Regions from separate parts of the Paenibacillus sp. NPDC058177 genome, predicted to be linked through region 1. Evidence: predicted binding sites of a transcription regulator. Region 1 holds the regulator's gene; each other region holds the start of a gene.

What was found. The regulator Rex, encoded in region 1, represses fermentation and respiration genes when NADH is low (regulators of the CRP and FNR family bind a similar motif). The targets are predictions, from matches to a motif close to TTGTGAAATATTTCACAA.
Region 2: ACFVU8_RS14760 (flavocytochrome c) is a predicted target of Rex. The motif match lies at 878-895, and genes of this name have one in related genera.
Region 3: ACFVU8_RS22030 (cytochrome ubiquinol oxidase subunit I) is a predicted target of Rex. The motif match lies at 1,151-1,168, and genes of this name have one in related genera.
Region 4: ACFVU8_RS01285 (polymer-forming cytoskeletal protein) is a predicted target of Rex. The motif match lies at 831-848, and genes of this name have one in related genera.

Annotation. Positions count from the first base shown of each region.
Region 1 is NZ_JBHVVB010000001.1:24,124-26,330, forward strand. It holds gene dinG (ATP-dependent DNA helicase DinG) at 1-478, shown strand, start outside; gene ACFVU8_RS00140 (redox-sensing transcriptional repressor Rex) at 894-1,547, shown strand; gene ACFVU8_RS00145 (amidohydrolase) at 1,534-2,207, shown strand, end outside.
Region 2 is NZ_JBHVVB010000003.1:140,861-143,067, reverse strand. It holds gene ACFVU8_RS14765 (amino acid permease) at 1-415, opposite strand, end outside; glycine riboswitch at 543-623, opposite strand; gene ACFVU8_RS14760 (flavocytochrome c) at 913-2,207, shown strand, end outside.
Region 3 is NZ_JBHVVB010000006.1:92,912-95,118, reverse strand. It holds gene ACFVU8_RS22035 (GH36-type glycosyl hydrolase domain-containing protein) at 1-255, shown strand, start outside; gene ACFVU8_RS22030 (cytochrome ubiquinol oxidase subunit I) at 1,282-2,207, shown strand, end outside.
Region 4 is NZ_JBHVVB010000001.1:293,676-295,882, forward strand. It holds gene ACFVU8_RS01280 (carbon-nitrogen hydrolase family protein) at 1-651, shown strand, start outside; gene ACFVU8_RS01285 (polymer-forming cytoskeletal protein) at 907-1,443, shown strand; gene ACFVU8_RS01290 (SDR family NAD(P)-dependent oxidoreductase) at 1,711-2,207, shown strand, end outside.

The sequences.
Region 1 (2,207 bases):
TCTGGCTTCACAGGATATCAGTGTACTGGGCCAGGGAGTCGAAGGTGGAAGCCGTAGCAAGCTGATCCGCCGTTTCCAGGACAGCAACGCTTCTGTGTTGCTTGGCACAAGCAGCTTCTGGGAAGGCGTAGATATTCCGGGCGAGGCTCTAACCTGCCTGGCCATCGTCAGACTGCCGTTTCAGCCGCCGAATCATCCGCTTGCGGAGGCTAAGGCTGAGCTGCTACAGGCGCAGAAGAAGAACCCGTTCATGAAGCTCTCCGTGCCGCAGGCGGTTATCCGCTTCAAGCAGGGCTTCGGCCGTCTCGTTCGGACGGCACAAGACCGGGGGATCGTTATTGTTTATGATACCAGGGTGATTGAATCCTATTACGGTAAATATTTTCTGTATTCGCTGCCCGGTCCCAAGATGGAGCATATGAAGACCGAGCAAATGGTTCCCCGAATTGCAGAATGGCTGGAGGAAGGGGGCAAATAATGCCCCTTTCATTCCTTGTGTAATGCGTTATTTTCAACAATCGGATTAATCTATATAGAACACATTAATGATCTCCGAAGTGTAATTAACGGCATTTTTGTACCCTAATAAGTCTGAAGTTAAGGGTGAATTTAAATTAAGAGCAATAATGTACCTTAAATCTTCCGTAATACGCTTTCGGAGTGCTTTTTTGAAATATAAGATACAATAATGCCCTTATCATCCTTTTTTAGCATTTTTCAAGAAAAATAAGGTACAAAAATACTGTTAGTTGGGGAAACAGAGCCATTTTTCACTGGTTTAAGAAAGCGGATATTGGGGAAGATGGATTTGCGACTTATAGCCTTAACTTCACCAGAGTAACGCTTTGTCTTCTGTTTGAATCTTTATTTCACTTAATCTAGGAGGAGAAAACATGAAATCGGATAAAATCTCGGAGGCGGTGGTACGCAGACTTCCTGTATACCTGCGATTCCTCAACGATCTCCAAAAACGTGAAATCTCGACAGTTTCTTCTCAAGAACTTGGTCAGAAGCTGGATCTTAACCCCGCCCAGATCCGTAAGGATCTGGCTTATTTTGGCGACTTCGGCCGTAAAGGTATCGGTTATGATGTATCTTATCTCATTGAGAAGATCCGCCATATACTGAAACTGGATCAGCAAATTAACGTGGCTCTGGTAGGCGCCGGTAATCTTGGACATGCCTTGTCCAACTACAATGCTTACTTGAAGGACACGATGAAAATAACCGCTATTTTTGATTCTTATGATCCCAAGGTAGGTCAGAAAATCAACTCACTCATTGTACAACCCATGAAGGATCTGGGCAGCACTATCCGTGAGCAGGGCATCCGTATCGGCATTATTACTGTACCGGATACCGAAGCGCAGAATGTAGCTGATATCCTGGTGGAATCCGGTATTGAAGCGATTTTGAACTTTGCACCTGTAATTCTAAAAACGCCAGCGCATATCCGTGTTCATGCGGCCGACTTCACAACCGATTTGCAGAGCCTGGCTTATTATTTGCAAGATGGAAAGGAGGAGATTGGGCATGAGCAGCAGTAAGATTCTTATCCGTAACGGGAAGTTTCTTGTGCCTGGGTCTCCTCTGTCTGTGTTGAACGGCTGTATGATCATTGAGAATGATCTCATCACATACATAGGCGAAGAAGAGCCGTGCCTTGAAGAAGAGCTGCAAGTGATCGATGGCAGCCGTCTGCTGTTCATGCCTGGTCTGGTGAATACCCATGGTCATGCGGCGATGTCGCTGCTGCGCGGCTATGGTGATGACCGGACTCTTCAGGTCTGGATGCAGGAGAAAATGTGGCCAATGGAGGGCAAGTTTACCCCGGATGATATCTACTGGGGAAGCTCGTTATCCATACTTGAAATGATGAAGGGCGGCACGACGACCTTTTTGGACATGTATGACAAAATGGACCGGGTAGCTGAGATTACGGAGCAGTCCGGCATGCGAGGAGTTCTGACACGCGGCGTTATCGGTCTATGTCCGCCGGAGGTACAGGATGTGAAGCTGGCTGATGCTGTCCGGTTCGCTCGCGACTGGCATGGCAAGGCAGACGGCAGAATTACAACGATGCTGTCCCCGCATTCTCCTTATACTTGCCCGCCGGAGTTTTTCGTCAAGTTCGTACAGGCGTCCAATGACCTGGATCTGCCGCTGCATACGCATATGTCGGAGACGAAGCGGGAAGTGGAGCAGAA
Region 2 (2,207 bases), on a different contig from region 1:
TTAATAGATTGAGCCCTAATAAAATGATCAGGCAGACGATGGCCGGTACCCACTGCGGGATATCAAACCAATAGTTCACGTATATGCCAACAGCTATAACATCAGCCATAGCTGTCATGATCCAGCAGAACCAATAGGTCCAACCCGTGATAAACGCAGCTCGAGGGCCGAGATAGTCTTCGGCAATGTCCGTAAACGATTGATAACCTGCCTTAGACAACAGAAGTTCTCCCAATGCTCTCATTACAAAAAACACAGCAATCCCCACGATTAAATACGTGATCATGATAGAAGGACCTGCTTGTTGAATCGCTTTGCCCGATCCCAGGAATAATCCCGTCCCAATGGTGCCGCCAATAGCGATGAGCTGAACATGCCGATTAGCCAGCTCTCGCTTTAATTCTGTTTGTGCCATACCTGTTTCCCCCTAAATGGATATAATGCCAATAAAAAAGAGACTGGATGTCATCCAATCTCTAGGTAAAAAGAATATTAAATAATACTTGCCCTGCTAATGATAATCAGCATGACAAATACATATTCAGTACTCTTCTGTCCTTTTGCCTGAGATTGTGAACCCTTCGGCGCCGCAGATTGCCTGCGGTCTCTCCAGAAGCTGCTCCTGCTATAGTGTGATCCATAGCAATCATAGCTTATGATTTATGAAGTTTATGTTTGTGTAGCGACGGTGTTCTGATATGCAACATATTACATTTAATGTGAATATCCGAACAGTGATAAAAGTCTCTCTGTCACGCAGATAGTATATTATAACATGAAATTCATTAAAATTATGAAGGATCTGTTACTTTAATGACGAAACGTTTTCTTTAATTACGTAAACTATCATGAACAGCACTTTTACGGTTATGATTAATTGTGAAAAAAAGCACAAGGGGGCAATTATAAATTATGAAAAAGAAATCAGTGGCTGCGCTTATTCTCATTCTCTCTGTTATGCTCGTGATCGCAGGATGCGGGAATAGTGGCAATAACAGCAGTAAAGGCAACTCCGTCAATAACAGCAGCAGCGGGAACAAGAATCAAGACAACAAGGATGCGGCAAAGGAAGCAACCACGGAGGCTGTTTCAGGAGCATCGGAAGCAAGCTATACACCGCTCGATCAACTGAAGGATACATACGATATCATTATTGTCGGTGGAGGCGGGGCAGGGATGTCTGCCGCGCTTGAGGCTAAAGCCAAAGGGATGAATCCTGTTATTTTTGAAAAAATGCCGGTTGCTGGCGGGAATACAACGAAGTCTTCTTCGGGAATGAACGCTTCTGAAACGAAGTTCCAAAAGGAGCAAGGTATTGCAGACAGCAATGATTTATTTTATGAAGAGAGCTTAAAGGGTGGTCATGATACGAACGACAAAGAGATGCTGCGTTTCTTCGTTGACCATTCCGCAAGTGCCATTGACTGGCTCGACTCCATCGGAATCAAACTGAGCAATATCACCATTACAGGCGGTATGAACGAGAAGCGTACACATCGTCCTGAAGATGGCTCTGCAGTTGGACAATATCTTGTTAAAGGTCTAGTGAACAATATTCAAGAGCAAGGAATCCCGCTTTTTGTGAACGCCGATGTCAAGGACATTACTGAAAAAGATGGCAAGGTCAATGGCGTCAAAGTCATCTTTAACCAAGAGGATGAAAAAACCATTACAGCGAAGGCGGTCGTTGTGACAACTGGAGGTTTTGGGTCCAACAAGGAAATGATCTCTGAAGTCAGACCTGATTTAGACGGATATGTAACAACCAATCAAATCGGCAGCACAGGTGACGGCATTCAGATGATTGAGAAGCTTGGTGGTGTAACTGTCGATATGGATCAGATCCAAGTTCACCCGACGGTGCAACAAGAAAAATCATATCTCATTGGGGAAGCTGTTCGCGGGGAAGGCGCTATCCTCGTATCCAGCGAAGGTAAACGATTCACCAACGATCTGGGTACTCGTGACAAAGTAACCGCCGCAATCAATCAACTTCCTGAAAATGCAGCTTTTCTGGTCTTTGATTCTGGCGTGAAATCCAGAGTTAAAGCAATCGAACAATATGAGAAGATGGGCTTTGTGATCCAAGCTGATTCCATCGAGACATTGGCCCAGGAAATGGGTGTGCCGGGTGATCAATTGCAAAAAACACTGGATACCTGGAACAGCTCTGTAAAAGGTAAAGAGGATGCCGAATTCGGCAGAAC
Region 3 (2,207 bases), on a different contig from region 1:
GGGGATCTGATCCTAGATCCGATCCTGCCGGAGTCACTTGACGGCATGAAGTTTACTTTTGAATACGCTGGAGCCAAAGTGGACTTCATCTATCATCTGACAGGTGGAGATATTTCGCGAGTTACCGTGAACGGCAACGATGTTGCTACCAAAGACAACCACAACCGCTACCGCAGCGGCGGTGTCCGCATCGATCGTAAAGACTATGACCAGTTCAGCAAAGCTGAGGGCAATGTCGTAGAGATCTACCTGTAAAAAGCATGCTATAGTGCGATTAACGGCATTTTCGTACCTTAAATCATCTACAGCTAGGGGGGAGTGGGAATTAAGTGCAATATTGTACCTTAAATTTTCTAAAATAGCCCATCTAGTGTGCTTTTTCGAAAAATAAGATACAATTATGACCTTATTTCCCTCATTTACCTATATTGAAGAAAAATAAGGTGCAAAAATGCTGTTAGTTGGGGAGGGAGCCCTCTTTTCACTGTAAAGACGACTGGTGAAGGGAAATATAGCGCTTCTAGTGGTTGAAATCTGTCGACAGACAGTCTATGAACCGGTGCTAGCTCTCCTATGAAAAGCATCCAGGCGAGAGCTATGTGCCTGTAGTTCCAAACGTCCCTGTTCGCTCAGCTTCGCTTTTGTTAATTTCTTTTGTTTGACTTATATATAACTAAAAAAGAGGCGATTCCTGGCTGACCAGCCGGAATTGCCTCTTTTTTGTTCATCTATATAAATTAGAAAACTAAGTTAGATCAAAGTTTGTTGGGAATACATCTTCGAATCGATCTTGCTTTTCATATATATTATCCAAAGTCTCTGCGATAAGATCGGGATTTCCAGCCGTCCGGATTGTATAAAGGTTCTAATTGGGAGGCGTGCTACAAATATGCCTTACGAATCATGTTCTTGCCGCTGAAGCCGGGGATGACATTGGGTTAATCAGAATTTGAGGGTGCTCTGAAGGATCCATCAATAGCTCGTTCGGGTTATTTTTATGATGTTCACGTAGTTGTCGGAAAGAGTTGATCCTTTCTTGAACGTTTAAAGACGAAGTCGTGACCTTAATTGAATTGCTTCAAACCGAAGATATAATAATTTTAAATATCAGGAATCGTAATACGGGATGCAGGGAAGCTTTTTGTCTATCTTGTGAAAAAAATCTCTATTAGTTCATTACGAGTTCAAAAAAGGGTTTATGAATGAAATAGAACGGAGACGCTGAGTAGCATAATTCTGATATTTATAATTCGAACAGAGCTTGAGAGGAGGCATTAGCCTATGGGAGTAGATACGGTATTTTGGAGTAAGCTGGTTACAGGGATGACCCTGGGGTTTCATGCTATTTTCGCAACACTTGGCGTCGGTATACCGCTGATGATTGCCATTGCCGAGTTCATCGGTGTCCGCAAACAAGATCCTCACTATACACTGATGGCCAAGAGGTGGTCACGAGGATTTGTAATTTCCGTAGCAGTCGGTGTTGTGACAGGCACCGCAATTTCATTACAGCTAGCTTTAGTATGGCCTAATTTTATGAAAATGGCGGGCAATGTCATCGCGCTTCCGTTATTTTTAGAAGTGTTTGCGTTCTTTTTTGAAGCTATTTTTCTAGGAATCTATTTGTATACATGGGATCGGTTCAAAAATCCGTATATTCATTGTCTGCTGATGATACCTATTGTCTTGGGAGCCGGGATGTCTGCGGTGTTTATCACGACGGTCAACGGATTTATGAATCAGCCTCAAGGCTTTGTAATGAATGCCGGGCAATTCACGGCCGTTAATCCGTTACAGGCCATGCTGAATGCTGCAACCTTCTCCAAGGTGTTTCATGTATTAAGCTCCGCTTATTTGACAGGAGCCGCCCTCTTGGCCGGTGTTGCAGCTATAACCATGCTGAGAAAAGGCGTTACGCCTTACCACAATAAAGCCTTGAAACTTATGATGGGGGTAGTTTTGCTGTTCAGCTTGCTCAATACGTTGGCAGGGGATGTCTCGGCTAAATTTTTGGCTGAGCATCAGCCGGAAAAGCTCGCTGCCGGGGAATGGCATTTTAAAACGGAAAAGGGCGCAGATTTGATTTTACTCGGCTTCCTTAACGCTGAGCATGAAGTCATAGGTGCACTCCATCTCCCGAAAATTCTCAGCTTCCTGGCTTTTGGAGACTTTAATGCAACAGTCACAGGACTTGATCAAATCCCCAA
Region 4 (2,207 bases), 270 kb from region 1:
GTGTATCTGGTGATTGGTGCGGTAGAGCGGGATCAGGAGTTCAGCCGGAGCACCTTGTATAACTCCATGATCTACATCGGACCAGATGGAGAACTGCTGGGCAAGCACCGCAAGCTTGTGCCTACGGGTTCCGAACGGCTCTTATGGGGAGTAGGGGACGGCAGCACCCTGCCCGTCATTGACACCCCTTTTGGCAGAATCGGCGGATTGATCTGTTGGGAGAACTATATGCCGCTGGCCCGCATGTCCATGTATGCACAGGGTGTGGATATATACATTGCACCTACAGCAGATGCGCGGGAGACGTGGCAGTCCACGATTCGGCATATTGCCTGCGAAGGCCGCTGTTACGTCATCTCCTGCAATCAATTCGCTACTAAAGCTTCTTATCCTGCAGATCTCGCCGGTCGTGAAGAACTCAAGGAAGATCCTGAGATTCTCAGCCGGGGTGGAAGTGCCATTGTCGGTCCGCTTGGCGAGTATGTAACAGAGCCGCTATATGATGAAGAGGGGATTCTGTATGCAACGCTCGACCTGTCGCAAGTAGTACAGAGCCGGTTTGATCTGGATGTGGTGGGGCATTACAACCGTCCGGATATTTTTCAACTGACCGTCAATACGCAGAAAAAAGACGCCGTTCGGTCCATTTAGCTATGAGCTAACGACTTTAGCGCATTTGTTGCCTCGTCTTTAGGTATCGGTTCCCTTTATACGATTACAATCGGGCAATGCAATTTGTAAACCATAAAGTGCGGCGTGAAACTGGCCATCTTTATGGTTTACACAATTCTATTTTATAGTAGAATAATTTAATTTTTGTATTCACACATTTGTGAAATTTATCACGTAGTTATGATTAATTTTTAATATATAATTAATTCATAAAAAGAAATAGGGGGAATTGAAATGAAACTTTTGAAAAGCTTGTTAGTAGCAGGAGCAGCGGCAGTATTGTTGGCGGGGTGTGGAGCGAAAGAAGAGACGGCGGCCAATAAACCGGCTGCTGAACAAACCGATGCAGTAACTACCGCTTCGATCGTTGATGAAGGTGCAGCATTCACGAAGGCTGTGAGCAAGGACGGCAACTGGATTGTTGCTATTTTAAAAGATGTAGCTATTGATCAAGATGTTGTAGTAGCTGGTGAATTCCGTGATAAAGGTGCTGCCGACGGCAAAATCTACCGCAAGATCGCTTTGTATGCACAAGATGCAGATCACAATATTACAGCCAACTACACACTTACAGTACCTAAGCTGACTGTACAAAGTGAGAATTTGAGAGTGCAAGGCGGTACAATCAAAGGCGATGTATATGTAGAAGCCAAAGGCTTTAACCTGCATGAATCGGCAACCATTGATGGTAATCTGTACTTTGCCAGCGAAGATGTAAAAGCATCGGCTGCTATTGACGGTAAAGTGACTGGAGCTACCGAAGTTAAATAATTCCGTCATTGTATGAATAACATTATCTCTGGTGAGCCTGTAGACTAAAGCCCATTGCGGCCTTTGTTTACAGGCTTTTTTATTTGAGAACGAACAGTAAAAATAAATCTTTACCGATCGTTCCCAATATGTTAATATCATTTTGAGAGGAGGCAAGAGAAAGAGAACAAAGATAATATAAAAAATTTTACTATATATGAGAATGATCATTCCCGATAAAAACAGTATTCATATTGAAACTACACATACACAAAGGAGCGAATAATAATGGGTAAATTAGATGGAAAAGTAGCATTGATCACAGGTGGAAATAGCGGTATTGGATTGGCTACGGCAAAACTGTTTATCGCAGAAGGAGCCAAAGTTGTAATCACCGGCCGCAATCAGGCCACATTGGACGCAGCGGCAGCAGAGCTAGGTGCAAATAGCTTGGCCGTTCAGGCGGATGCAGCGGATCCAATAAGTGGCGAGCAAGCAGTAGCAGCAGCAGTGAAGAAATTTGGCCAATTGGATATTGTATTCGCTAACGCCGGTATCACCGCGCAAACACCAACAGGTGGGACCGAACTCTCCGTCTTTGAAGAGGTACTAAAGGTTAACGTTACGGGGGTCTTTTTTACCGTTCAAGCGGCTGTACCTCACCTAAAAGATGGGTCTTCCATCATCTTGAATAGTTCCGTGCTTGCTACAGCCGGAAGTCCTGGATATGCTGCATACGCAGCCAGCAAAGGGGCAGTAAGCAGCCTGGCAAGAGTGTTGGCCTC